3 regions of the Comamonas thiooxydans genome follow, and region 1 is predicted to be linked to each of the others. Evidence: predicted binding sites of a transcription regulator. Region 1 holds the regulator's gene; each other region holds the start of a gene.
The links. The regulator sigma-54, encoded in region 1, starts transcription at its own class of promoters, with help from an activator protein. The targets are predictions, from matches to a motif close to TGGCANGNAANCTGCTTT.
Positions count from the first base shown of each region.

Region 2: the regulator sigma-54 is predicted to act here: its motif matches at 5,605-5,622, upstream of CTR2_RS03105 (CmpA/NrtA family ABC transporter substrate-binding protein).
Region 3: the regulator sigma-54 is predicted to act here: its motif matches at 4,829-4,846, upstream of glnA (type I glutamate--ammonia ligase).

Region 1 covers NZ_AP026738.1:5,615,722-5,622,873, reverse strand. Annotated here, with positions in the region: gene CTR2_RS26185 (thiol:disulfide interchange protein DsbA/DsbL) at 1-597, shown strand, start outside; gene lptA (lipopolysaccharide transport periplasmic protein LptA) at 728-1,384, shown strand; gene lptB (LPS export ABC transporter ATP-binding protein) at 1,381-2,163, shown strand; gene CTR2_RS26170 (RNA polymerase factor sigma-54) at 2,309-3,910, shown strand; gene CTR2_RS26165 (S41 family peptidase) at 3,914-5,503, opposite strand; gene CTR2_RS26160 (aspartyl/asparaginyl beta-hydroxylase domain-containing protein) at 5,769-6,692, opposite strand; gene CTR2_RS26155 (DUF711 family protein) at 6,826-7,152, opposite strand, start outside.
Region 2 covers NZ_AP026738.1:680,392-687,543, forward strand. Annotated here, with positions in the region: gene CTR2_RS03085 (Hsp70 family protein) at 1-2,524, shown strand, start outside; gene CTR2_RS03090 (Bug family tripartite tricarboxylate transporter substrate binding protein) at 2,720-3,748, shown strand; gene CTR2_RS03095 (ribosomal maturation YjgA family protein) at 3,807-4,187, shown strand; gene CTR2_RS03100 (nitrate regulatory protein) at 4,245-5,519, shown strand; gene CTR2_RS03105 (CmpA/NrtA family ABC transporter substrate-binding protein) at 5,779-7,050, shown strand; gene ntrB (nitrate ABC transporter permease) at 7,077-7,152, shown strand, end outside.
Region 3 covers NZ_AP026738.1:4,116,222-4,123,373, reverse strand. Annotated here, with positions in the region: gene CTR2_RS19150 (phosphoribosyltransferase) at 1-322, shown strand, start outside; gene CTR2_RS19145 (YncE family protein) at 603-1,769, shown strand; gene CTR2_RS19140 (polysaccharide deacetylase family protein) at 1,842-2,669, shown strand; gene CTR2_RS19135 (sterol desaturase family protein) at 2,691-3,671, shown strand; gene CTR2_RS19130 (EI24 domain-containing protein) at 3,686-4,573, shown strand; gene glnA (type I glutamate--ammonia ligase) at 4,896-6,311, shown strand; gene CTR2_RS19120 (hypothetical protein) at 6,491-7,003, shown strand; gene glnL (nitrogen regulation protein NR(II)) at 7,040-7,152, shown strand, end outside.

The DNA.
Region 1 (7,152 bases):
AGTCTGGGTGCCTCCTCCAGCTGGGCCCAGGGCGCTGCGCCCAAGGAAGGCAAGGACTACATCAAGCTCGGCAAGCCCGCCAGCGTGAGCGCGCCGGCCGGCAAGGTCGAGGTGGTCGAGTTCTTCTGGTACAGCTGCCCGCATTGCAATGCCTTCGAGCCCCAGTTCGAAGCCTGGGCAAAGGGCCAGCCTGCCGATGTGGTGGTGCGCCGCGTGCCCGTGGCTTTCAATGCCTCTTTCGTGCCCCAGCAAAAGCTGTACTACGCCCTGGAGGGTATGAACCTGCTGCCCCAGTTGCACGCCAAGGTGTTCCGCACCATCCACGTGGATCGCAATCTGCTCAAGACCGATGACGCCATCCTTGACTGGGTGGGCAAGCAGGGCGTGGATCTGGCCAAGTTCAAGGAGGTCTACAACTCCTTCACCGTGGCCAATCAGGCGCGCAAGGCTGCTCAGCTGCAAAACGAATATGACGTGGAAGGCGTGCCCGCCATGGGTGTGGCCGGCCGCTACTACACGGACGGCACCAAGGCCGGCAATATGGACAATGTGCTGCGCGTGGTCAATGCGCTGGTCGCCTCCAGCCGCAAGGCCTGAGATTAGGCAGCAGACGCCAGTGACGTTTGACGCCCAACAAGCCCGCCGCCGTGCGGGCTTTTTTGTGGGTGTTTTTTACGCAAGTTGCAAAAAGGGAATGACTACAATGGATGCAAGAAACGTGCCTTCCATGAAAAAAACACTCCTACCTCTTGCGCTGGCCTGCGCCCTGGCAGCAGCGACCGGCATTGTCCATGCCGAAAAAGCCGACAGCGCCAAGCCCATGAATATCGAGGCGGACGCGTTGCGTCATGACGAGCTGCAGCAGACCAGCGTCTTCACCGGCAATGTGGTGATGACCAAGGGCTCCATCGTGCTGCGCGGCGCCCAGCTCGATGTGCGGCAGGACGCCGAGGGCTATCAGTACGGTGTGATCAAGGCCGAGGCAGGCAAGCGGGCGTTCTTCCGTCAGAAGCGCGATACCGTGGCCGGTCAGCCCGAGGAGTTCATCGAGGGCGAAGGCGAAGTCATCGAGTACGACGGCAAGGCCGACATCGTCAAGTTCATCCGTCGTGGCGAGATGCGCCGCTACCGTGGCGGTCAGCTCAGTGATCAGGTCACGGGCTCCATCATCGTCTACAACAACATCACCGACGTCTATACCGTCGATGGTCAGAAGACCAGCGGCGGCCTGCCGAGTTCCTCCGTGGGGCAGGGCGGCCGTGTGCGCGCCATCATGGCGCCCAAGGACGGTACGCCGGGGGCACAGCCCAAGCCTGCAACACCTGCCACGCAGCTGCGCCAGAGCATGACGCTGGGCGGCGAGAAAGCCGACGAGAAGAAATGAGCGAGCCGACTTTCTCCAGCAGCCGCAGCGGCGAGTCCGACAGCCGCCTGGAGGCCAAGCATCTGGCCAAGTCCTACGGCAGCCGCAAGGTGGTCAAGGATGTGTCCCTGTCCGTGCAAAAAGGCGAGGTGGTCGGTTTGCTCGGCCCCAACGGTGCGGGCAAGACCACATCGTTCTACATGATCGTGGGCCTGGTGCGCAGCGACGGCGGCGAGATCTTCATCGACGGCCAGCCGGTGGGCGGCATGCCGATTCACCAGCGTTCGCGCCTGGGCCTGTCCTATCTGCCCCAGGAAGCCTCCATCTTTCGCAAGCTCAGCGTGGAAGACAATGTGCGCGCCGTGCTGGAGCTGCAAAAGGACGAGCAGGGCAAGGCGCTGACGCGCGACGAGATCGAAAAGCGCCTCACCGGCCTGCTGCAGGAGCTGCGCGTCGAGCATCTGCGCCAGTCGCCGGCGCTGGCGCTGTCCGGTGGTGAGCGCCGTCGCGTGGAAATTGCCCGCGCCCTGGCCACGCAACCGCGCTTCATTCTGCTTGACGAGCCGTTTGCCGGCATCGACCCGATTGCGGTGATCGAGATCCAGCGCATCATCGGCTTCCTCAAGGAGCGCGGCATAGGCGTGCTGATCACCGACCACAATGTGCGCGAGACGCTGGGCATCTGCGACCACGCCTTCATCATCAGCGACGGCCATGTGCTGGCCGAAGGCACGCCCGAGGAGATCGTGGAGAACGCCGATGTGCGCCGCGTCTATCTGGGCGAACATTTCAGAATGTGATGACCTCCACGCTCCCTCACTTTGTGTGGTCGCTGCCCCCAGAAGGGTTCCTGACCGGCTGCGCCGAGGCTTGCCTTGGGGCAGCCCGGCGGCAAACCCATGGCACTGCGCGCGTTTGCAATGATTGTCTGGGAGCCGCGCCTCGATGAAGCCAGGTCTCTCGCTACGCGTTTCGCAGCATTTATCGCTGACGCCGCAGCTGCAGCAATCCATTCAGCTGCTGCAGCTCTCCACTCTGGAGCTGGCGCAGGAAGTCGAGCAGATGCTGGTCGACAACCCTTTTCTGGAGCGTGCGGGCGATGAGGCCGAAACTACGGGTGATGCTCCTGCAGATGTAGCTGCTAGCGTTAATGAATACAGCACTTCAGATGGAATTCATGCTGAAAAGGAAGCATCGCAAGCGCAATCAGCTACTGAAACAGTAGCGGAAGCACCAAACCCCGAAACCCCTGAAACGCTGAACTGGGAGGCCGACGGCATGGACGGCCAGGACGGGGAATGGGGCGGCGAATCCAGCAGCGAGTGGGATACCCCCTCGGCCAGCAGCTCCACGCGCAACCGCGATGGCGATGACGAAACCGATGCCATCGATCTGGCGCGCGAGCACCAGAGCCTGACCGACTTTCTCCATCGTCAGGCGCTGAGCCTGCATCTGGGCGCGGCGGACATGGCGGCACTGCGCTTTCTCATCGAGTCGCTCAGTGACGACGGCTATCTCGAGGATTCCCTGCAGGAGCTGGCGCAGAGCCTGGCCGGCGACGACCTCGAAGAGCGCGAGGAGCTGGAGCAGCACTTTGCCATTGCGCTGAAGCTGCTGCAAAGCCTGGAGCCCGTGGGCGTGGGCGCGCGTGATCTGGCCGAGTGCCTGCAGCTGCAGCTGCGCGATCTCATCCGCACCGCCGAGGATGAGGGCACGACCGAGGCGCATATGAACCGGCTGCTGCTGGCGCAGGCCATCTGCGCGCAGCCCATGGACCTGCTGGCGCGGCGCGATCTGCGCAAGCTCACCAGCCTGTGCGGCGCGCGCGAGGAGCAACTGCGCGAGGCCATGGCCCTGATCGCCAGGCTGGAGCCGCGTCCGGGGCGCCGCTTTGTCGACGTGGAACGCCATATCGTGGTGCCCGATGTCATCGTGCGCCCGGTGCGGGCCGGCTCGGGCCGGGCGGACTTTTCCGTGCAGCTCAACCCCGAGGTCATGCCGCGTCTGCGCGTGCATGACATCTATGCCAGCGTGCTGCGCCGCCACAAGAACAGCGACGGCCATGCGGCGCTGCAGCAGCAACTGCAGGAGGCGCGCTGGTTCATCAAGAACATCCAGCAGCGCTTCGACACCATCTTGCGGGTCTCCGAAGCCATCGTGGAGCGGCAGAAGAACTTCTTTGTGCATGGTGAGCTGGCCATGCGACCGCTGGTGCTGCGCGATATCGCAGACACGCTGGGCCTGCACGAGTCCACCATCAGCCGTGTGACCACCGCCAAGTACATGGCCACGCCCCAGGGCACCTTCGAGCTCAAGTATTTCTTCGGTTCGGGCCTGGGCACGGAAACCGGCGGCAGCGCCTCCAGCACGGCCGTGCGTGCGCTGATCAAGCAGTTTGTCGATGCCGAAGATGCCAGGAAGCCGCTATCGGACGCCAAGCTGGCCGATATGCTCAAGGAGCAGGGCATCGAGTGCGCGCGTCGCACCGTCGCCAAATACCGCGAGCAGCTCAAGATACCGACGACCACGCTGCGCAAGGCGCTCTAAGACTTAGTGCGGCAGCAGCAGGCGGTTGTTGCGTGCCGGGTTGCGCCGGAGCGTAAGAGGCGCAGCATTCGGATCAGGGCTGACACTGCGCTTGCGGGCTGTGGCAGCAAAAGGCTGAGCGGGGCACAAGCCCGTGCTGATATGGTTCATGGCGGCAGCCAGCATGCCTTCCTGCGGGTCACCCAGTGCATGGTCTAAATCATCGGGCACGCTGCAACCGGGCACATAGCGCTGTGTTGGACCATTGCCCGGTGTAAAACCGTCGGCGTAGTCGCCAAAGCCTTTGGCATTGATACCGGCAAACTCGATAGGGAAGTAACTGATGCCGCAGTTGTCCTTGGCCGTAAAACCATAAGGCTTGCCGCAGGTCGTGCCTCCAATCAGGATGACTTCCACATCCACACCGCGCAGGCCATTGATCAGTGCCTCACTGGCCGAGCACGTGCCCGATTGCGCTAGGACATACACCCGCTTCAGGTTGAGTGTGGGCAAGGGCTGAATATTGCTGCATTCGTTGTTGATGGGAAAGCAGGAGCTGCCATAAAACGGCGTCACCTGCGTTTCTGCGCTGCGGCGTGCGTTGTATTGCAGCGTCTCGAAAGTCTTGCCAGCCGTTTGCGTGCTGCCCGCAATCATGGTTGCCAGCTCTGCAGCGATGAACAGAAAACCACCGCCGTTGTAGCGCAGATCCAGCACTAAATCGCTCACGTTCTGGTTGCGCAGATTGGAAATGGCGGTGACCAGCTGACCTTCGGCGGGCAGCACATGGTCATTGAAGACGATGTAGCCAGCACGTGCACCGCTGTTTAGCGTGAGCACTCGCGACTGCGGCACCGGGGTGTTGGTGATATTGGTGCTGGTCAGATTTTGCACGGGCAGTTGCGCGCCGCCGCGCTGTAGGATGAAGTTGTGCGTGACGCCCAATATCTCAGGGAACAATCCGGCATTGAGCACATCCACCCCATCGGCATCGGGCGCATCGGCGGAGACGTCATCGATCGAGACCAGGGTGTCGCCACGCTTAAAGCCCGCCACATCGGCTGGGCTGCCGGGCTCGATATAGGCGATGCGCAGGCCCCGTGGCGGTGTGGGGCTGGCCATTCGCCACTCGATGCCGTGACTGGGCGCAGTGGCGTTTTCGGAGACCGATTGCCATAGCTGCGTGGGATACATAAAGCTGAACTGGTCGCGCCGGGCACCGGATTCGGTAATGGCAGGCGTCAGCAGTGCATCAAAGTAATTGCTCAGGTCGGTGTAGTAGTAGCCGCTGCTGAAGCTGGCTGCGCCAGGGTCTACAGCTGGGACCTCTTCGCGCCACAGATAGGCTTCATCAAAGTAGGTGCGCAGCCAGCGCTTTTCCGTGTCCAGCGTAGCGTTGCGTAGCGGGGTATCGGCCAGGATGTTGTCGGGAGAGCATTGCTGGGCAAAGCTGCTGGATGTCTCGGCCGGGTTTGGGGGCGGGCCAGTGTTGTCTGGGTTGCTGCTGCCTGGGCTATCGGTAACAGGACTGTCATTCACGCCCCCGCCGCAACCTGCAAGCAGGCTCAGGCACACTACGCCACACAGGGCAACGCCACGGATTGAACTCGACATCGAAAGCTCCCTCGGCTGGATGTGGAATGCCAATCCCATCCGATATTTTAGAAACGGTGCCGCGAATTATTACCACCAAATGCCGAAAGTCACTATGCGCAAGTCAAGCCAAAAGGCGTGTCGTGATTTGTCTGCCGCTGTATCTGATTTCCGTGACCGGAGGTGGTTTATGGCTTGGATAGTCCTATCTATCCTCTCGAAGGATTGCGTTGGGCAACAAAAAAGCCGCTGTGCAATGCATCAGCGGCTTTTTTGATGGGGCGGCCTAGTTTGGTATCAGCCACCAGATAAACCAGACCAGCACGCCGATCATCAGTCCGAACTTGAGGATCTTGTAGAAGGTCGGATTCCAGTCGCGGAAGGCGCGGCGGTACTTGCCCGCATAGAACGAGATCTTGAACAGCTTGCTGATCATGCCGCGCGGATCGCCTTCGTTGTTGGGCGAGCTGGCGGCGGCCACCACGTTCTTGCCCAGCCAGTGATTGAGCCATTGCGCAAAGCCATTGGTCATGGGGCGTTCCACATCGCAGAACAGCACGATGCGGTTGCCTTCCGAGCGGTTCTCGGCCCAGTGCATATAGGTCTCGTCGAAGATCACGCCTTCGCCTTCGCGCCAGCTATAGGGCTTGCCGTCGACCTCGATCATGCAGCGGTCGTCGTTGGGGGCCAGCACGGCCAGGTGATAGCGCAGCGAGCCCGCATAGGGGTCGCGGTGCAGATTGAGCTTGGCGCCGGGCGGCAGCTCGGCAAACATGGCGGCCTTGACGCTGGGAATCGACTTCACCAGGGCCGTGGTCTTGGGACACAGTTCCATGGCCGAAGGGTGGGCATCGCCGTACCACTTGAGGTAGAAGCGCTTCCAGCCGGTCTTGAAGAAGGAGTTGAAGCCTGCGTCATCGTTGTTGGCGGCGGCCTTGATCTGCATGTTCTTTTGCAGATTGACGGCTTCCTCGCGGATTTCACGCCAGTTGGCCTGCAGCGGTGCCAGTTCGGGGAAGGTGCTGGTGGGCAGGTAGGGCGTGCGCGGCACCTTGCTGAACATCAGCATGAAGACATTGAACGGCGCCGTGAACGTGGAGTGGTCAAACAATTGCTTGACCACCTTGTGGCGCACCTTGCCGCGCAGATGCATGTACAGCCCGCAGCCAAAGAAAAGCAGCACCAGTGCCAGAACGATAATTTTTGCCATAAGGGCCAATTTTACCGGGGGCACCCCGGCGGTCACCATGGGGGCAGGTCAAACAGAACCGGGGTAGGGGAATATCAAAAGCAATAGCTGCCGGCGCTTGACGGCCAAGCGCAGCAGCCCGCTTGTTAAATGTTCAAGGCAGAGCCAGCACGGCGCAGTTGCACAGATCCGCGCTCTCGAAGCCCGTTTTGTCGCCGGCTTTGAGCCCGGGCACGGGGAACAGGCGCACCGTCAGCGGCTTGTTGAGGCGAAAAGCCATGGTGCCCGTATCGCGCATGACGGCGGCGATCTGCTCGGCGCTGCTGTCGCCCGGCACAGGCACGGTATCGAGGCCGATGCCGCAGACGCTGCTGTAGGTCAGCAGGGCGCGGATATCGAATTCGTCATTCAGACTGGCCTGTGCCAGGCCTTGGTCCTCGGTCACGGCCAGCATCAGGCCGCTGAAGCCAATCTGCGTCAC
Region 2 (7,152 bases), 980 kb from region 1:
AACGGCCGCCATCCTGCCCTGGGGGGCTGGCGAGGACGTGGCCAAGGTATCGCCGCTGGCGGCATCCAGCTCCTATCTGGTCCATGTGAAAGCAGCATGGGACAAAGCCCACCCCGAAGCGCCACTGCACCGGCAAAGCGTGGTGCTGACGGTGCCTGCTTCATTTGACGAGGGCGCACGAGCGCTGACGCTGGAAGCCGCTCAGATGGCGGGTCTGCCGCAGGTGCAGTTGCTGGAGGAGCCCAAGGCCGCGTTTCACGACTGGCTGGTGCTGCAGGGCGATGAGCTGGCCGCGCAACTGGCGGACAGCCGGCTGGTGCTGGTGGTGGACGTGGGCGGGGGAACTACCGATCTGACGCTGATCCGCGTGGATGCATCGGTCGACGGAGGCCTGCCCACGCTGACGCGCACGGCCGTCGGCGAGCACCTGATGCTGGGCGGCGACAACATGGATCTGGCGCTGGCCCATCAGCTTGAGAGCGCGTTTGCGGCCAAGACCGCAGAGCAGGGCCAGAGGTTGTCCGCCCAGCGCTTTGCCCAGCTGGTACAGCGCTGCCGCATGGCCAAGGAGCAGTTGCTGGCGCAGAACGCGCCAGAGCAGATCGGCATCACCTTGCTCGGGGGCGGCAGCAAGCTGCTGGCGGCGACTCACAGCGTCACGCTGAGCCGCGAGCAGGTGCGGCAGTCGGTGGTCGACGGCTTTTTGCCGGCTGCGCAGATCAGCGATATGCCCGCCAGGCGGCAGGGCGCGCTGCGCGGCTTTGGTCTGCCCTATCCAGCCGATGCGGCCATCAGTCGTCATCTGGCGCAATTTCTCGCCCAGCATGCAAGCGGGGGTCTGCCCGATACCGTGTTGCTCAACGGTGGCGTGTTCCACGCGCATGCCATGGTGCAGCGTCTGACGGAATTGCTTGACCGCTGGCGCGGCAGCCCGGTGCGCGTGCTGCACAACCCGCACCCGGACTGGGCCGTGGCGCGCGGTGCGGCGGCCTACGGGCTGGCCCGCCATCAGGCCGAGCTGGCGGCTCAGATTGCTGTGTCCAGCCCGCCTGAAGCACGGGCCGGGCAGACGTCGGCAGCGCTCACACCCGTGGTGCCGCGCATTGGTGGCGGTTCGGCACGCAGCTACTGGCTGCTGCTGCCGGGTAAGAGGGGCGAGGCTCCGCAAGGCCTGTGCCTGCTGCCGCGCGGCACGGAAGAGGGCGTGCGCATGGTGCTCTCGGGCCGGCGCTTTGCGCTCAAGCTGGGCCAGGCCGTGCGCTTCAATTTGCTGGCCAACAGCCAGAGCCATGTACCTGCGCAGGCCGGCCAGATTGCACCTTTGACCGGCGATGGCTGGGTGGAGCTGCCGCCATTGGCCACGGTGCTGCCCGCGCCCGAAGGCTGCTCTGCTGCCCAGGTCGAGGTGCAGCTGCAAGCCTGCATGAGCGAGGTTGGCACGCTGGAAGTGCGCTGCGTGGCCGTGCAGGACGCAGGCCAGTCCTGGTTGCTGCCCTTTGCCGTGCGCGGTGCAGTGACTGCGGAAACCATAGCTGGCAGCCCAGACCCACAAAGCGCTGAAGCCCAAAAACAATCCAATTCTGTAGCGACCAAGTTGCCCGACGCCGTGGCCTTGATAGACCGCATCTTTGGCACGCAGGCACAGGAGGTGACGGCCAAGGAAGTACGCCAGCTGCGCCAGTCGCTCGAAAGAGTCCTCGGCCCGCGCGAGGGCTGGGAGCTGGGTCTGCTGCGTGCCCTGTTCGATGCGCTGCTGGCCCGTGCCAGGCGCCGCCGCCGCACGGCCGACCATGAGCGCGTCTGGTTCAACCTTGCCGGCTGGTGTCTGCGCCCCGGCGTGGGTGCGGAACTCGATGGCTGGCGCATAGACCAGATCTGGGCCTTGTATGGCCAGGGCCTGGGTCATGCCAAAGAGGCCGCCAACTGGACGGAGTGGTGGGTGTTCTGGCGCCGCGTGGCGGCGGGTCTGAACGAGGCCCGACAGATGGAGCTGCTCGAAGACGTGGCCGGCCACATGCAGAAGGCCGTGCAGCAGAACACGCGCGGCAAATCCAGCCATGGCAGCTATGACGACATGTTGCGCCTGTTCGCGGCCATGGAGGCCGTGCCCTGGCAGTACCGCCAGGAAATGGGGCAGTGGATGCTGCAGCGCCTCAGGCGCGAGGATGAAACCGTGCAGACCTGGTGGGCCATAGGCCGCCTGGCGGCACGCCAGTCGCTGGCCGCCAACGCCCATCTGGTGATGCCCCCCGAGGCGGCGCTGGAGTTTCTGAACGCCACGCTGGTCCAGGACTGGCGCAGGAACGAAACCGCCATGTTCGCTGCCGTGCAGATGGCCCGCATGACTGGCGACCGCGCGCGCGATCTGCCTGATGATGTGCGAGCACGGGTGCTGGAGAAGATGCGCGGCAGCGGTGCCCCCGAGCGCTGGATGGCGATGGTCGAACAGGTGGTGCAGATGGAGGCCGAGGACCAGAAACGCAGCCTGGGGGATAGTTTGCCGCCGGGGCTGGTGCTGCTGTGAAGAGGCCGTGCCGCTGCGGGCAGGCGTGGGGTCACGGCATTTGCAGGAGGCTGCCACTGCCAAACGCGATGGCCGAACAGTGAGCGCTGTTCAGGCCGCCCGACCAGCGATGCAAGAATGGCCTGTTGCATGGGACGACAGGCCGGCATGGAGGGCTGGCAGCATCCATGTCCACCACCACAGGAAATGATTGCCATGAAGTTTGAAGAAGCTGCGCGCACCGAGATGGCGCGAAACGCTGTTTTTATCTCCGGAACCCGACGCCGCCCGCTGCTGCTGGCGGCGCTGGCCGCCGTGGTGGCTGCTCCTCTGACGCAAGCCCTGGCGCAGGGCGGCAACTGGCCTGCCAAGCCGATTACCTTTGTCGTGCCCCAGGCACCGGGCGGTGCCAACGATGTGATTGCGCGTGCCGTGGCGCAGGGGCTGGAGAATTCGCTGGGCCAGCCCGTCATCGTGGAAAACCGCGCCGGCGCCAACGGTAATCTGGGCACGGGCCAGGTGGCGCGCAGCGCGGCCGACGGCTACACCTTTCTCGTGACGGCGCAAAGCGCCTACACCATCAATCCGGCGCTGTATTCCAGGGTGCCGTTCGATCCCATCAAGGATTTCACTCCCGTGATGCAACTGGCCGTCGCGCCTTATCTGCTGGTGGTGAATCCGAGCTTTCCGGCCAGGAACCTGGACGAGCTGGTGGCCTATGCCAAGGCGCATCCGGGCAAGGTGGAATACGCTTCTGCTGGCAACGGCACGCTCAACCATCTGCTGGGCGAGATGCTGAAAAAGCAGAAGAACGTGAACCTGCTGCATGTGCCTTACAAGGGAGCGTCGGCCGCCGCCACCGATGTGGTGGCCGGCCAGTTGCCGGTGACCTTCGGCAGCTTTCCCGGCGTGATGCCTTTTGTCAGCAGCGGCAAGCTGCGCGTGCTGGGCGTGGCGTCCGACAGGCCGACCTCGCTGGCGCCCGAGATCCCCGTGCTGGGCAAGGGACTGGCCGTGACCAGCTGGTACGGCTTGTTTGCGCCGGCCGGTACGCCGCAGCCCGTGGTGGACAAGCTCTATCAGGCCGTGAAGACCGTGCTGGCCAGGCCCGAGATGGCCGAGCGCCTCAAGACTCTGGGCGCCGAGCGCGTGGAGTCCACGCCGCAAAGCTTCAAGGCCATGCTGCCGGCCGAGCTGGCGTACTGGAAGCAGGTGGTCAAGGACTCAGGCGCGCATATCGACTGAAGGGGACGACAGCTTGTTGACACATCCGGCTACTGCTGGACCCTTTCGTCGCTCACGGATGGGATTGACCCTGCTCATTGCGGCGGTCATCGCCATCGGGCTGGCCTCGCGCCGGGGCTATGTGCCCTTTCCCGCCTGGCTGGGCAACTATCCGGGCGATGCGCTCTGGGCCTGGGTGGTGCTGCTGTGCGTGGCCTGGCTGCGGCCGGCTATCACGCGCGGCAAGCTCATGGCCTGCTCCCTGGTCATCGCCTTTGCCATCGAGTTCCTGCAGCTCTATCAGGCCCCCTGGATGCAGGCCCTGCGCGCCAACAAGCTGGCCTATCTGGTGCTGGGCAATGGCTTCGATCCCCTGGATCTGCTGGCCTATGTTGTGGGCATCGGTGTGGGCGCCATGGTGGACCGGCTCTGGGAGAGGCCGCAGCGTCGCCTCGCCTGAGATGGCATGAAATGTGCTGGTCGTCCATGGCATCAACATGACGACAAGCACTACCCCATGAAAACGCCTCTGCACTATCTGGTGGCTGCAAGGCAAAGCGAGATCGCCGAGCTGGAACAGATCAGCCGCGCCAGCAGCCTGGTGGCGAGCGTATCCGAGCTCGTCCATGCGCTGCAAAAAGAGCGCGGTCTCTCGAATATCTTTCTGGTCAGCGGCGGAGCACAGGCGCAGCAGAGCCTGCTCGATCATGGCCGGCATGTCGACCAGGTCATGGAGCGGGTCTGCCTCGCGCTTGAAGAGCTGGGCGCGCGGGCGCCAGGTGCGCATGGCGCTCGCCTGTTCAATGCGATCGCCAATGCGCTGCAAGGCTTTGAAGCCCTGCCGCTGCTGCGCCGCCGGCGCGATGGGCTGGAGCTCAGTGCCGAGGATTGCACGCAGGCGCTGATCCGCATGATTGCGGCCTGCCTGACCGTGGTGTTCGAGGCGGCGGACAGCGCTTGCGATCCCGATATCGCGAAATTGCTGGTGGCGCTGTTTCATTTCATGCAGGGCAAGGAACTGGCGGGCCAGGAGCGCGCCACAGGGGTCGCGGCGTTTACGGCAGGGGTCGGCAGGACGGAGCGTCAGCGCCATTGGCTGCATCTGATCGAGTCGCAGGAGCGCTGCTTTCAGGTGTTTGCAGACTTCGCCAGCCCTTCGGGGATGCAGCGCTGGCAGCAGCAATGCGGGGCCTGTCCTGATATGACGGTGATCGAGCGGCTGCGCCGCCTGGGCTGCACGGCCGGTGACGGCCTGGCGCTGGACCGCAGCCTGAGCTCGCCTTGGTTCGAAGCCTGTTCCAGCCGGCTCGATGCCATGCACCAGATTGAGGCATTCCTGGCCGAGGAGCTGCAGGCCCAATGTCTGCGCAAGCTGGAGCAGGCCGGCGCCGCGCTCTGCCAGCAACTGGCGCTTCTGGAGATGCAGCCGCAGCCGGGGGCTCGCGCCGAAGCGGCTGCGGCCTTTCTGGGGGGCACGCAGTCAGCCGCCTCCTTGCCTGCGGAGGGCGCATACGGGCTGCAGCTTGAGAAGAGCATTGTCTTGCTGGTGCAGGAGCAGTCCATGCGGCTGCAGGACATGCAGACCGAAATCGACAAGGCACGCGCCACGCTCAAGGAGCGCAAGACCATAGAGCGGGCCAAGGGCGTGCTGATGAACTACCGCCAGCTCAGCGAGGGCGAGGCCTACAAGCTGATCCGCCAGACGGCCATGAACCAGAACCGGCGCATGCTGGATGTGGCCGAGGCGATTCTGTCCACGGTGGACCTGCTGCCGGGCAGCACCAATTCATAGCCTTGACAGTGCCGTGTTTGTTGCGCTGCACCAAATATGGGCCAGAAACGGGGTCGCACAGCCTGCTCCGCCTCTGATCAAGGTCTGGCATGGTTTGTGCATGACTGTTGATGTCAAGCAGACCAAAGGCGGTCGCGCTTAAAGCGTTATTACGAGTGACCTGGGACAACGGCGTCCTTTTCTCCTCACACCCGGGGAGGGAAGGGCGCCTTTTTGTTTTCCGGATCGCCTTCACCACGATTCTTGATGGAGTTTTCTCATGAGCCAGCGCCTTTCTTTGACTACTGCTCCCGTGCCGGAGCCCGTATCTGCCGGTGGCCGGCGTGAGTTTCTGCGCGTGGCCGGCGCCGCCGCCCTCTATGGCACGCTGGGCCACCATGGCGCCTGGGCCGCAGGCTCCGACGCGCCGGAGAAGAAAGAGGTCAAGATCGGCTTCATCCCGCTGACCGATTGCGCCAGCGTGGTCATGGCCTCGGTGCTGGGCCTGGACCAGAAATACGGCGTGAAGATCGTTCTCAGCAAGGAAGCGAGCTGGGCCGGCGTGCGCGACAAGCTGGTCAACGGCGAGCTGGACTTCGCCCATGTGCTCTACGGCCTGGTCTACGGCCTGCATCTGGGCGTTGGCGGCCCCAAGAAGGACATGGCGGTGCTCATGGGGCTGAACAACAACGGCCAGGCGATCACGCTGTCCAAGGCCCTGGCCGACAAGGGTGCGGTCGACGGAGCCAGCCTGGCCAAGGTCATGGCCAGGGAAAAACGCGAATACACGTTTGCCGGGACCTTCCCCACCGGCACCCATGCCATGTGGATGCATTACTGGCTGGCGGCTGCGGGCATCAACCCTTTGTCCGATGCCAAGCTGATCACCGTGCCGCCGCCCCAGATGGTGGCCAATATGCGCGTGGGCAATATGGATGGCTTCTGCGTGGGCGAACCCTGGAACCATCGCGCCATCATGGATGGCATAGGCATCACCGCCAACACCACGCAGGACATCTGGAAGGACCATCCCGAAAAGGTGCTGGGCACCACGGGCGAGTTCGCTCAGAAGAATCCCAATACCTGCCGCGCCGTGATGATGGCGATTCTCGAGGCCGGTCGCTGGATCGACGCCAGCCTGCAGAACAAGACGAAGATGGCCGAGACCGTGGCCCAGAAGTCGTACATCAACACCAGTGTGGACGCCATCAATCAGCGCATTCTGGGCCGCTACCAGAACGGCCTGGGCAAGACCTGGGACGACCCCAACCACATGAAGTTCTTCAACGACGGGGCTGTGAACTTCCCCTATCTGTCGGACGGCATGTGGTTCCTCACCCAGCACAAGCGCTGGGGTCTGCTCAAGGCCCATCCCGACTATCTGTCTGTGGCCAAGCAGATCAATCGCATCGACCTCTACCAGCAGGCGGCAAGCCAGCTCAAGGTCAGCGTGCCCAAAGATGTGCTGCGCACCAGCAAGCTGATCGACGGCGTGGTGTGGGACGGCAAGAACCCTGCCCAGTACGCCGACAGCTTCAAGATCAAGGCCTGAGGCCGCCACCTTAACGGAGAACCATCATGGTCAGTGCCGTACTTCACTCACCGCTCGAACTCGATCCCCCGCACGATCCGCAACTGGCAGCCCAGGCGGCCA
Region 3 (7,152 bases), 1.5 Mb from region 1:
CGCCGAAGCCGGCACGGTGCAGGGCCATCTGGACATCGGTCGCTTCATTGCCACGCCCAAGGGCGATATTTCCGGCCGCGTGCTGCTGGTGGACGATCTGGCGGACTCGGGCGCCACGCTCAAGGCCGTGATCGCCATGCTCAAGACCAACTACGCACCCATTACGGAGCTGCGCAGCGCCGTGATCTGGACCAAGGGCGTGTCGACCTTCGAGCCCGATTATTCGGTGGACTTCTTGGCCACCAACCCCTGGATTCACCAGCCTTTCGAAGGCTATGACACGCTGAATCCCGAAAAGCTGGCGGAGAAGTGGAAGGTCTGAGGACCCGTCACCGACGTTGGCAAAGGAGCCCTTTCAGGGCTCCTTTTTTTATAGAGCAATGATGTTCATCAATAGATGAGCGCCATGTGCCTTTATTCCAACGGTTTCAAGCTTTTTTAAAGCTGTACTGTAATAAAAGCATGAGCTAGCTGCTCCTGTTTTTGAATTGTTGTCATGATGCGGCCTGCGTCGATCAGGCAAGCTTGGCGTGGCATTTCAACAAGCTTTGTAAACCAGAAGGCTTGTGTTGGCAGCGGCTGCATTGGCGCAGCTACACTGCATGGATTCTGAGAAGGTGGTGGTTGTGGGACGTCTTTCTATTGGGCGCACTGGCGCTGCTGTGGCATTGGTCGTGGGCGTGGGTGCCGCGGCATGGTTGGGGGCTTCGGCCTTGCCCGGTTTCAAGTCTGCCAAGGCAGCCGCACCGGCGGTCGCTGCCGCTCCTGTGGTCGCGCCCGCGGCGGCGGTTGCAACCGGTGCATCTGTGCCGCCAGCCGCTGTCAAGCCCGCACAGGCGGCGCGTGCAGTGCAAGGCCCAACGCCCATCTTTGTGCTCAATTCCCTGGATGCATCCATCAGCGTGATCGATCCACAGACCTGGAAGGAGCAGTCGCGCATTCCTACGGGCAAGGAGCCTCATCATCTGTATCTGACGCCAGACGAAAAGTCGCTGGTGGTGGCCAATGCGCTGGGCGATTCGCTGACTCTGGTGGATCCGCGCACGGGGGCCGTGCAGCGTGTGATCCGCGATATCGTGGACCCATACCACCTGCGCTTTTCACCGGACATGAAATGGTTCGTCACGGCTGCCAACCGCCTCAACCACATCGATTTCTACCGCTGGGATGCGGCCACGCAGACGCCGACTCTGGTCAAGCGCGTCTCCACCGGCAAGACGCCCAGCCATTTGTTCATCGACGCGCAGAGCAAGACGCTGTACTCCACCATGCAGGACAGCGACGCCCTGGTGGCCATCGATATCGCCACCCAGACCATCAAGGCCCGCGTGCCCACAGGCCCCATGCCTGCGGACGTCTATGGCAGCCCTGATGGCAAAAAGCTGTTTGTCGGCCTGACGGGCGGCGATGGTGTCGAGGTGTTCGATATCACCGGCGCCGAGCCACGCAGCCTGGGTCAGATCAAGACGGCTGCCGGAGCGCATGCCTTCCGCGCTGCCGGCGATGATCGCCATCTGTACGTGAGCAATCGCGTGGCCAATACCATCAGCAAGATCGATATGGTCAGCAGCCAGGTCGTTGCCAATTACCCGGCGCCTGGCGGCCCCGACTGCATGGATGTCTCGGCTGACGGTCGCTACATCTTCGTGGCCTCGCGCTGGGCGCGCAAGCTGTCGGTGATCGACACGGTGGAGAAGAAGGTGGTCAATCAGGTTAACGTGGGCAAGTCGCCTCACGGTGTCTGGACGCTGTCCCACGCTGCGCGCTAAGGTGCTTGTCCTTGCTGCATCGAAACGGCAGGGATGGCTTGGTCTCCGTGTTGACCACCTCAAGGAGGGTGGATGCAAAGACGTTGTTTCATGCTTGGATCGCTGGTCGGTGGCCTGTCTGCCGTTCCAGCCTTCGCTGTCGAAGCTTCAAAAAAGATAGCTTCAGGCACTTGCTCCAAGGCGGTTTACCTGACCTTTGATACCGGGCATATGGGCATAGCCCAGCTTGTCGCCCAGGTTCTGCAAAAGCACAAGGTGCCCGTCACATTCTTTGCGGCCAATGAGGCCACGAAGGAGGGGGGCAGCAGTCTGGGCGACTTCTGGGCACCCTGGTGGAAGGCGCGTGCCGACGAAGGTCACCAGCTTGCATCGCATACCTTCGACCATATGTACTGGCTGGCCGATATCCGCGACAAGGCCACGGGCCAGGTCACGCACTTCAAGGTCAAGCCCTCGGCCGGGCCCAGAGCCGGTCAGAGCTATGTGGTGTCTGCCGATGAGTACCGCCAGGAGATTGCCCGCTCCGCTCAGCGGCTGGCGCAGATCACGGGTCGCAAGACCTTGCCGCTGTATCGTGCGCCCGGCGGCAAGACATCGCCAGCACTGATTGCCGCAGCGCAGCAAGGCGGCTTTCAGCATGTGGGCTGGGCGCCGGCAGGCTTTCTGGGCGATGAGCTGCCCAGCGACAGGTACCCCAATGAACGCTTGCTGGCCCAGGCACTCAAAAACATAGGCGGCGGCGATATCTTGCTGGCCCACCTCGGCATCTGGTCGCGCCAAGACCCCTGGGCCCCGGCGGTGCTGGAGCCGCTGATCGTCGGTCTGCTGGATAAGGGTTTTTGCTTTCGTACGCTGGCCGAGCATCCGGCGTACCAGGGCTGGATTGCGCAGCACCGCTGAGTGCTGCAAGAGGAGTGAGTTGTGGATTGGTTGGTTCAGATGTTTGGAGAGGCGCAGCAACGCTTGTTTGAAGGCGTGGTTCAGCCGTTTCTGTTCCATTTCGGCATGGCGAACCTGCTCGAAGATGGCTACACGGCCACAGGCTGGCTGTTGGTGGGCTTACTGCAGATAGCGGTCATGGTCGCGGTGATCGTGCCGCTGCAGCGCTGGAGGCCGGTCGAGCCCGTGGTCGACCGCCAGGCGATTCGTGTGGACATCCTCTACACGCTGATTCATCGGCTGGGACTTTTCCGGCTGGCCTTGTTCTTCACGACAGAGCCGCTGTGGAATTCGCTCATGGGCCAGCTCCATGTCTGGGGCTTGCCGGGCTTTCACCTTGACGACATCTGGCCGGGCGTGACGGACAACGCCTGGGTCAGCCTGCTGATGTATCTGGTTGTCTTCGATCTGGTCGAGTACTGGATTCATCGCGGCCAGCATGGATTTACATGGTGGTGGAAGCTGCATGCCGTGCACCACTCGCAGCGCCAGATGACGGTGTGGAGCGACAACCGCAATCACCTGCTCGACGACGTGATCCATGACGCCATCATCGTGCTGGTGGCGCAACTGATTGGCGTGGCGCCCGGGCAGTTCGTGGCCATCGTGGCCCTGACCCAGCTCAGCGAGAGCTTTCAGCACGCCAACGTGCGCATCTGGTTTGGCCAGCTGGGTGAGCGTCTGTGGATCAGCCCGCGCTTTCACCGACGCCATCACGCCATCGGTATCGGTCACGAGCCCATGGCGCCGGTGCGCAACAAAAAGGTCCACGGCAACAACTTCGGCGTGCTCTTGCCCTGGTGGGACATGTTGTTCGGTACGGCCAATTTCGATCTGCGCTATGACCCCACTGGCATTCGCGATCAGGTGCAGGCCAATGCGAAAGGGCAGCTGCGCGACTATGGCCGTGGCTTCTGGGCGCAGCAGTGGCTGGCTGTCCTGCGATTGATGGGTCGCGCATAAGTCAATCCTTGAGTATGCTTGCCAGCATGAGCTTGCTACTCGACTCTTTTTGGCGTGCCATGGCGTATTGCCTGCATAAGCGGGTCATTGTCTGGTCACTCTTGCCGCTGCTGGCCATGGCCTTGATGGCCTGGCTTCTTGGTTACTTCTTCTGGGCCGATGCGGTCCTCAAGGTGCAAAGCCTGCTTGATGGGGTGGGCTGGCTGCATTCCTTGTGGCTATGGCTGCAAGGGCTGGGCCTTGGGTATGCCTCGGAGGTGGTGGCTTCCATTTTTGTTGTGTTGGGAGCAACGCCTGTACTCGTGGTGCTGGTTTTGCTGCTGGTGGGCCTGTTCATGGCGCCTGTGCTGACGCAACTGGTGGCCGAGAAACGCTTTGCCGGGCTGGAGAAAAAGCATGGTGGCTCTACTGTGGCCAGCCTGGTCTGGTCGGGCGGCTCCACGTTGATTGCGCTGCTGGCCTTGTTTGTCACTCTGCCGCTATGGGTGTTCCCGCCGCTGATGCTGGTGGTGGCGCCTTTGATCTGGGGCTGGCTTACCTATAGGGTCATGGCATTTGACGCCTTGTCCGAGCATGCCAGCAAGGACGAGCGCCGGGCCCTGTTTGCCCGTCACCGCATGTCGCTCATTCTGATGGGGGTGATCTGCGGCTATCTGGGTGCAGCACCTGGTGTGGTCTGGATTTCCGGGCTGCTGTTCCTGGCCGCTTTCTGGATTCTGGTTCCGATTGCGATCTGGATCTATGCGCTGGTGTTTGCCTTCTCTGCACTGTGGTTCGCTCACTTCTGCCTGGCGGCGCTGGAGCAAATGAGGGCGCAGACCATCCCCAGTGCTGCCGACCCGCAGGTCCCGTTTGCACCTGGTGCAGGTGATTCGGATGGTGCAGCTTCGGTGGCTCGCTGATGAGCGTCTGTAGCAGGGCGAATCAGGCGTCATGCACCAAAAACAATCTTATTTCAAAAATGCACCATCTTGGTGCATTTTTATTCACCAAGATGGTGCAGCTGTGAGGCGTGCTCTGGCAGTGAGACAATGCGCGTCTGTTTGGTGCAGTTTGCAGATACAGCTCTGGTAAGTGCTTATGTCTTGTGCCGAATATCTTTACACCAAGGCTCGGTTTCGGTGCGCAGATGTTGTTGTGAGGCGCCTAGGTCGAGTTGGCACGCAAACTGCTAGATACTATTCATTCTTTATTTGATCAGCCAAAGTTGGCAGGAGAGATCTAATGGCGAAGACCGTTGCAGACGTGATGCAGATGGTGCAGGATAACGAGGTCAAGTTCGTGGACCTGCGCTTTACCGATACCCGCGGCAAGGAACAGCACGTGACCGTGCCCGTGTCGCACTTCGACGAGGACAAGTTCACCTCGGGCCATGCTTTCGACGGTTCTTCCGTTGCTGGCTGGAAGGGTATCGAAGCCTCGGACATGCAGCTGGTTCCCGATCCCAACACTGCCAATATCGATCCCTTCTTCGAAGAAACCACACTGATTCTGCAGTGCGATGTGATCGAGCCCGGTGACGGCAAGGCCTACGACCGCGATCCCCGTTCCATCGCCAAGCGTGCCGAAGCCTATCTGAAGGCTTCCGGCCTGGGCGATACCGCTTACTTCGGCCCCGAACCCGAATTCTTCATCTTCGACGGCGTGCGTTGGGGCACCGAGCCTCACAACCCCTTCTTCGAAATCGAAGAATACGAGGCACCCTGGAACACAGGCACCAAGTTCGAGACCGGTAACCGTGGTCACCGTCCTCGCGTCAAGGGTGGCTACTTCCCCGTTCCTCCTGTCGACAGCACCCAGGACATGCGCGCAGAGATGTCGCTGCTGCTGGAAGCCGTCGGCATTCCTGTCGAAGTGTTCCACCACGAAGTGGCCGGTGCCGGTCAGAACGAAATCGGCACACGCTTCTCGACCCTGGTCGAGCGTGCCGACTGGACACAGCTGCAGAAGTACATCATCTGGAACGTGGCCAACACCTACGGCAAGACGGCAACCTTCATGCCCAAGCCCTACGCTGGCGATAACGGCTCCGGCATGCATGTGCACCAGTCCGTGTGGAAGGATGGCAAGAACCTGTTCGCCGGCGACGGCTATGCCGGCCTGTCCGACTTTGCCCTGTACTACATTGGCGGCATCATCAAGCACGCTCGTGCGCTGAACGCCATCACCAACCCTGGCACCAACAGCTACAAGCGTCTGGTTCCCGGCTTCGAAGCGCCCGTGAAGCTGGCTTACTCGGCCAAGAATCGCTCGGCCTCCATCCGTATTCCTTACGTCAGCAACCCCAAGGCTCGTCGCGTGGAAGCTCGCTTCCCCGATCCTCTGATGAACCCCTACCTGGGTTTCGCCGCTCTGCTGATGGCCGGCCTGGACGGCGTGGAAAACAAGATCCATCCCGGCGAAGCCGCGACCAAGGATCTCTACCACCTGCCTCCCGAGGAAGACAAGCTGGTGCCTACCGTCTGCCACAGCCTGGATCAGGCTCTGGAAGCCCTGGACGCCGACCGTGCGTTCCTGACCAAGGGTGGTGTGTTCTCCGACAGCATGCTGGATGCCTACATCGAGCTGAAGATGGGCGAAGTGACTCGCTATCGCCAGTCGGTGCACCCTGTCGAATACGATATGTACTTCTCGCTGTAAAGCAGAGGTCAAAAAAGGCGGCGCAAGCCGCCTTTTTTATTGAGCGCCCGCTGCGGTGGGCGTGGAAGCAAAGGAACCAAACGGGTTGGTGGCGGTCAAGTAGTCAATAAAAGCCGCGGGCTTGGAGCGATACTCAGGGTATTGCGGACTTGCGGCCGCCGTCTGCCTGAGAGGACCGAATGAAGAAGTTTTATGTGTTGTCGTTGCTGTGCCTTGCATCCGGGCTGGTTTCTGCCCAGGATGTGATCTACCGCTGCGGCAATGAGTACACCAACAATGTTTCGCAGGCCAAGGCCAAAGGGTGCAAGCCGGTCGATGGCAGTGGCGTGACGGTGATTCACGGCACCAGATCCTCGGGTGGCAATACCGCTGCGGCTGCGGCCAAGCCCAAGGCGGCAAGTAGCTCTGCATCGAGCGCACCGGCCCCGGCCCGTAGCGACAGTGCCGCGCAGAAAGCGCGTGACTCCGATGCACGAGCCATCCTGCAAGGCGAGTTGAACAAGGCCCAGGCCAGACTGGCCGAGCTCAAGACAGAGTACAACGATGGCAACCCCGTGCGCACGGCGCTGGAGCTGCGCAATCCTCAGGGCTACCCGGAGCGGGTGGCCAAGCTCAAGGCCGATATCACACGCCAGGAAAGTGATATCGCAGGCATCAGGCGAGAGCTGGACCGGCTGCCTGCGGTCAATTAATCCGGCCCCTGGGGCTGGTCATTTTTGGTCTATCGAATGAGTTCCACTGCAGCCCCGCTCCCCGATATCTCCAGGCCTGATCCGGATCAGGCCAATGCTCACGGCTACCAGTCGCTGGACTGGCTTTGCACCCTGATTGCCGTGCTTGA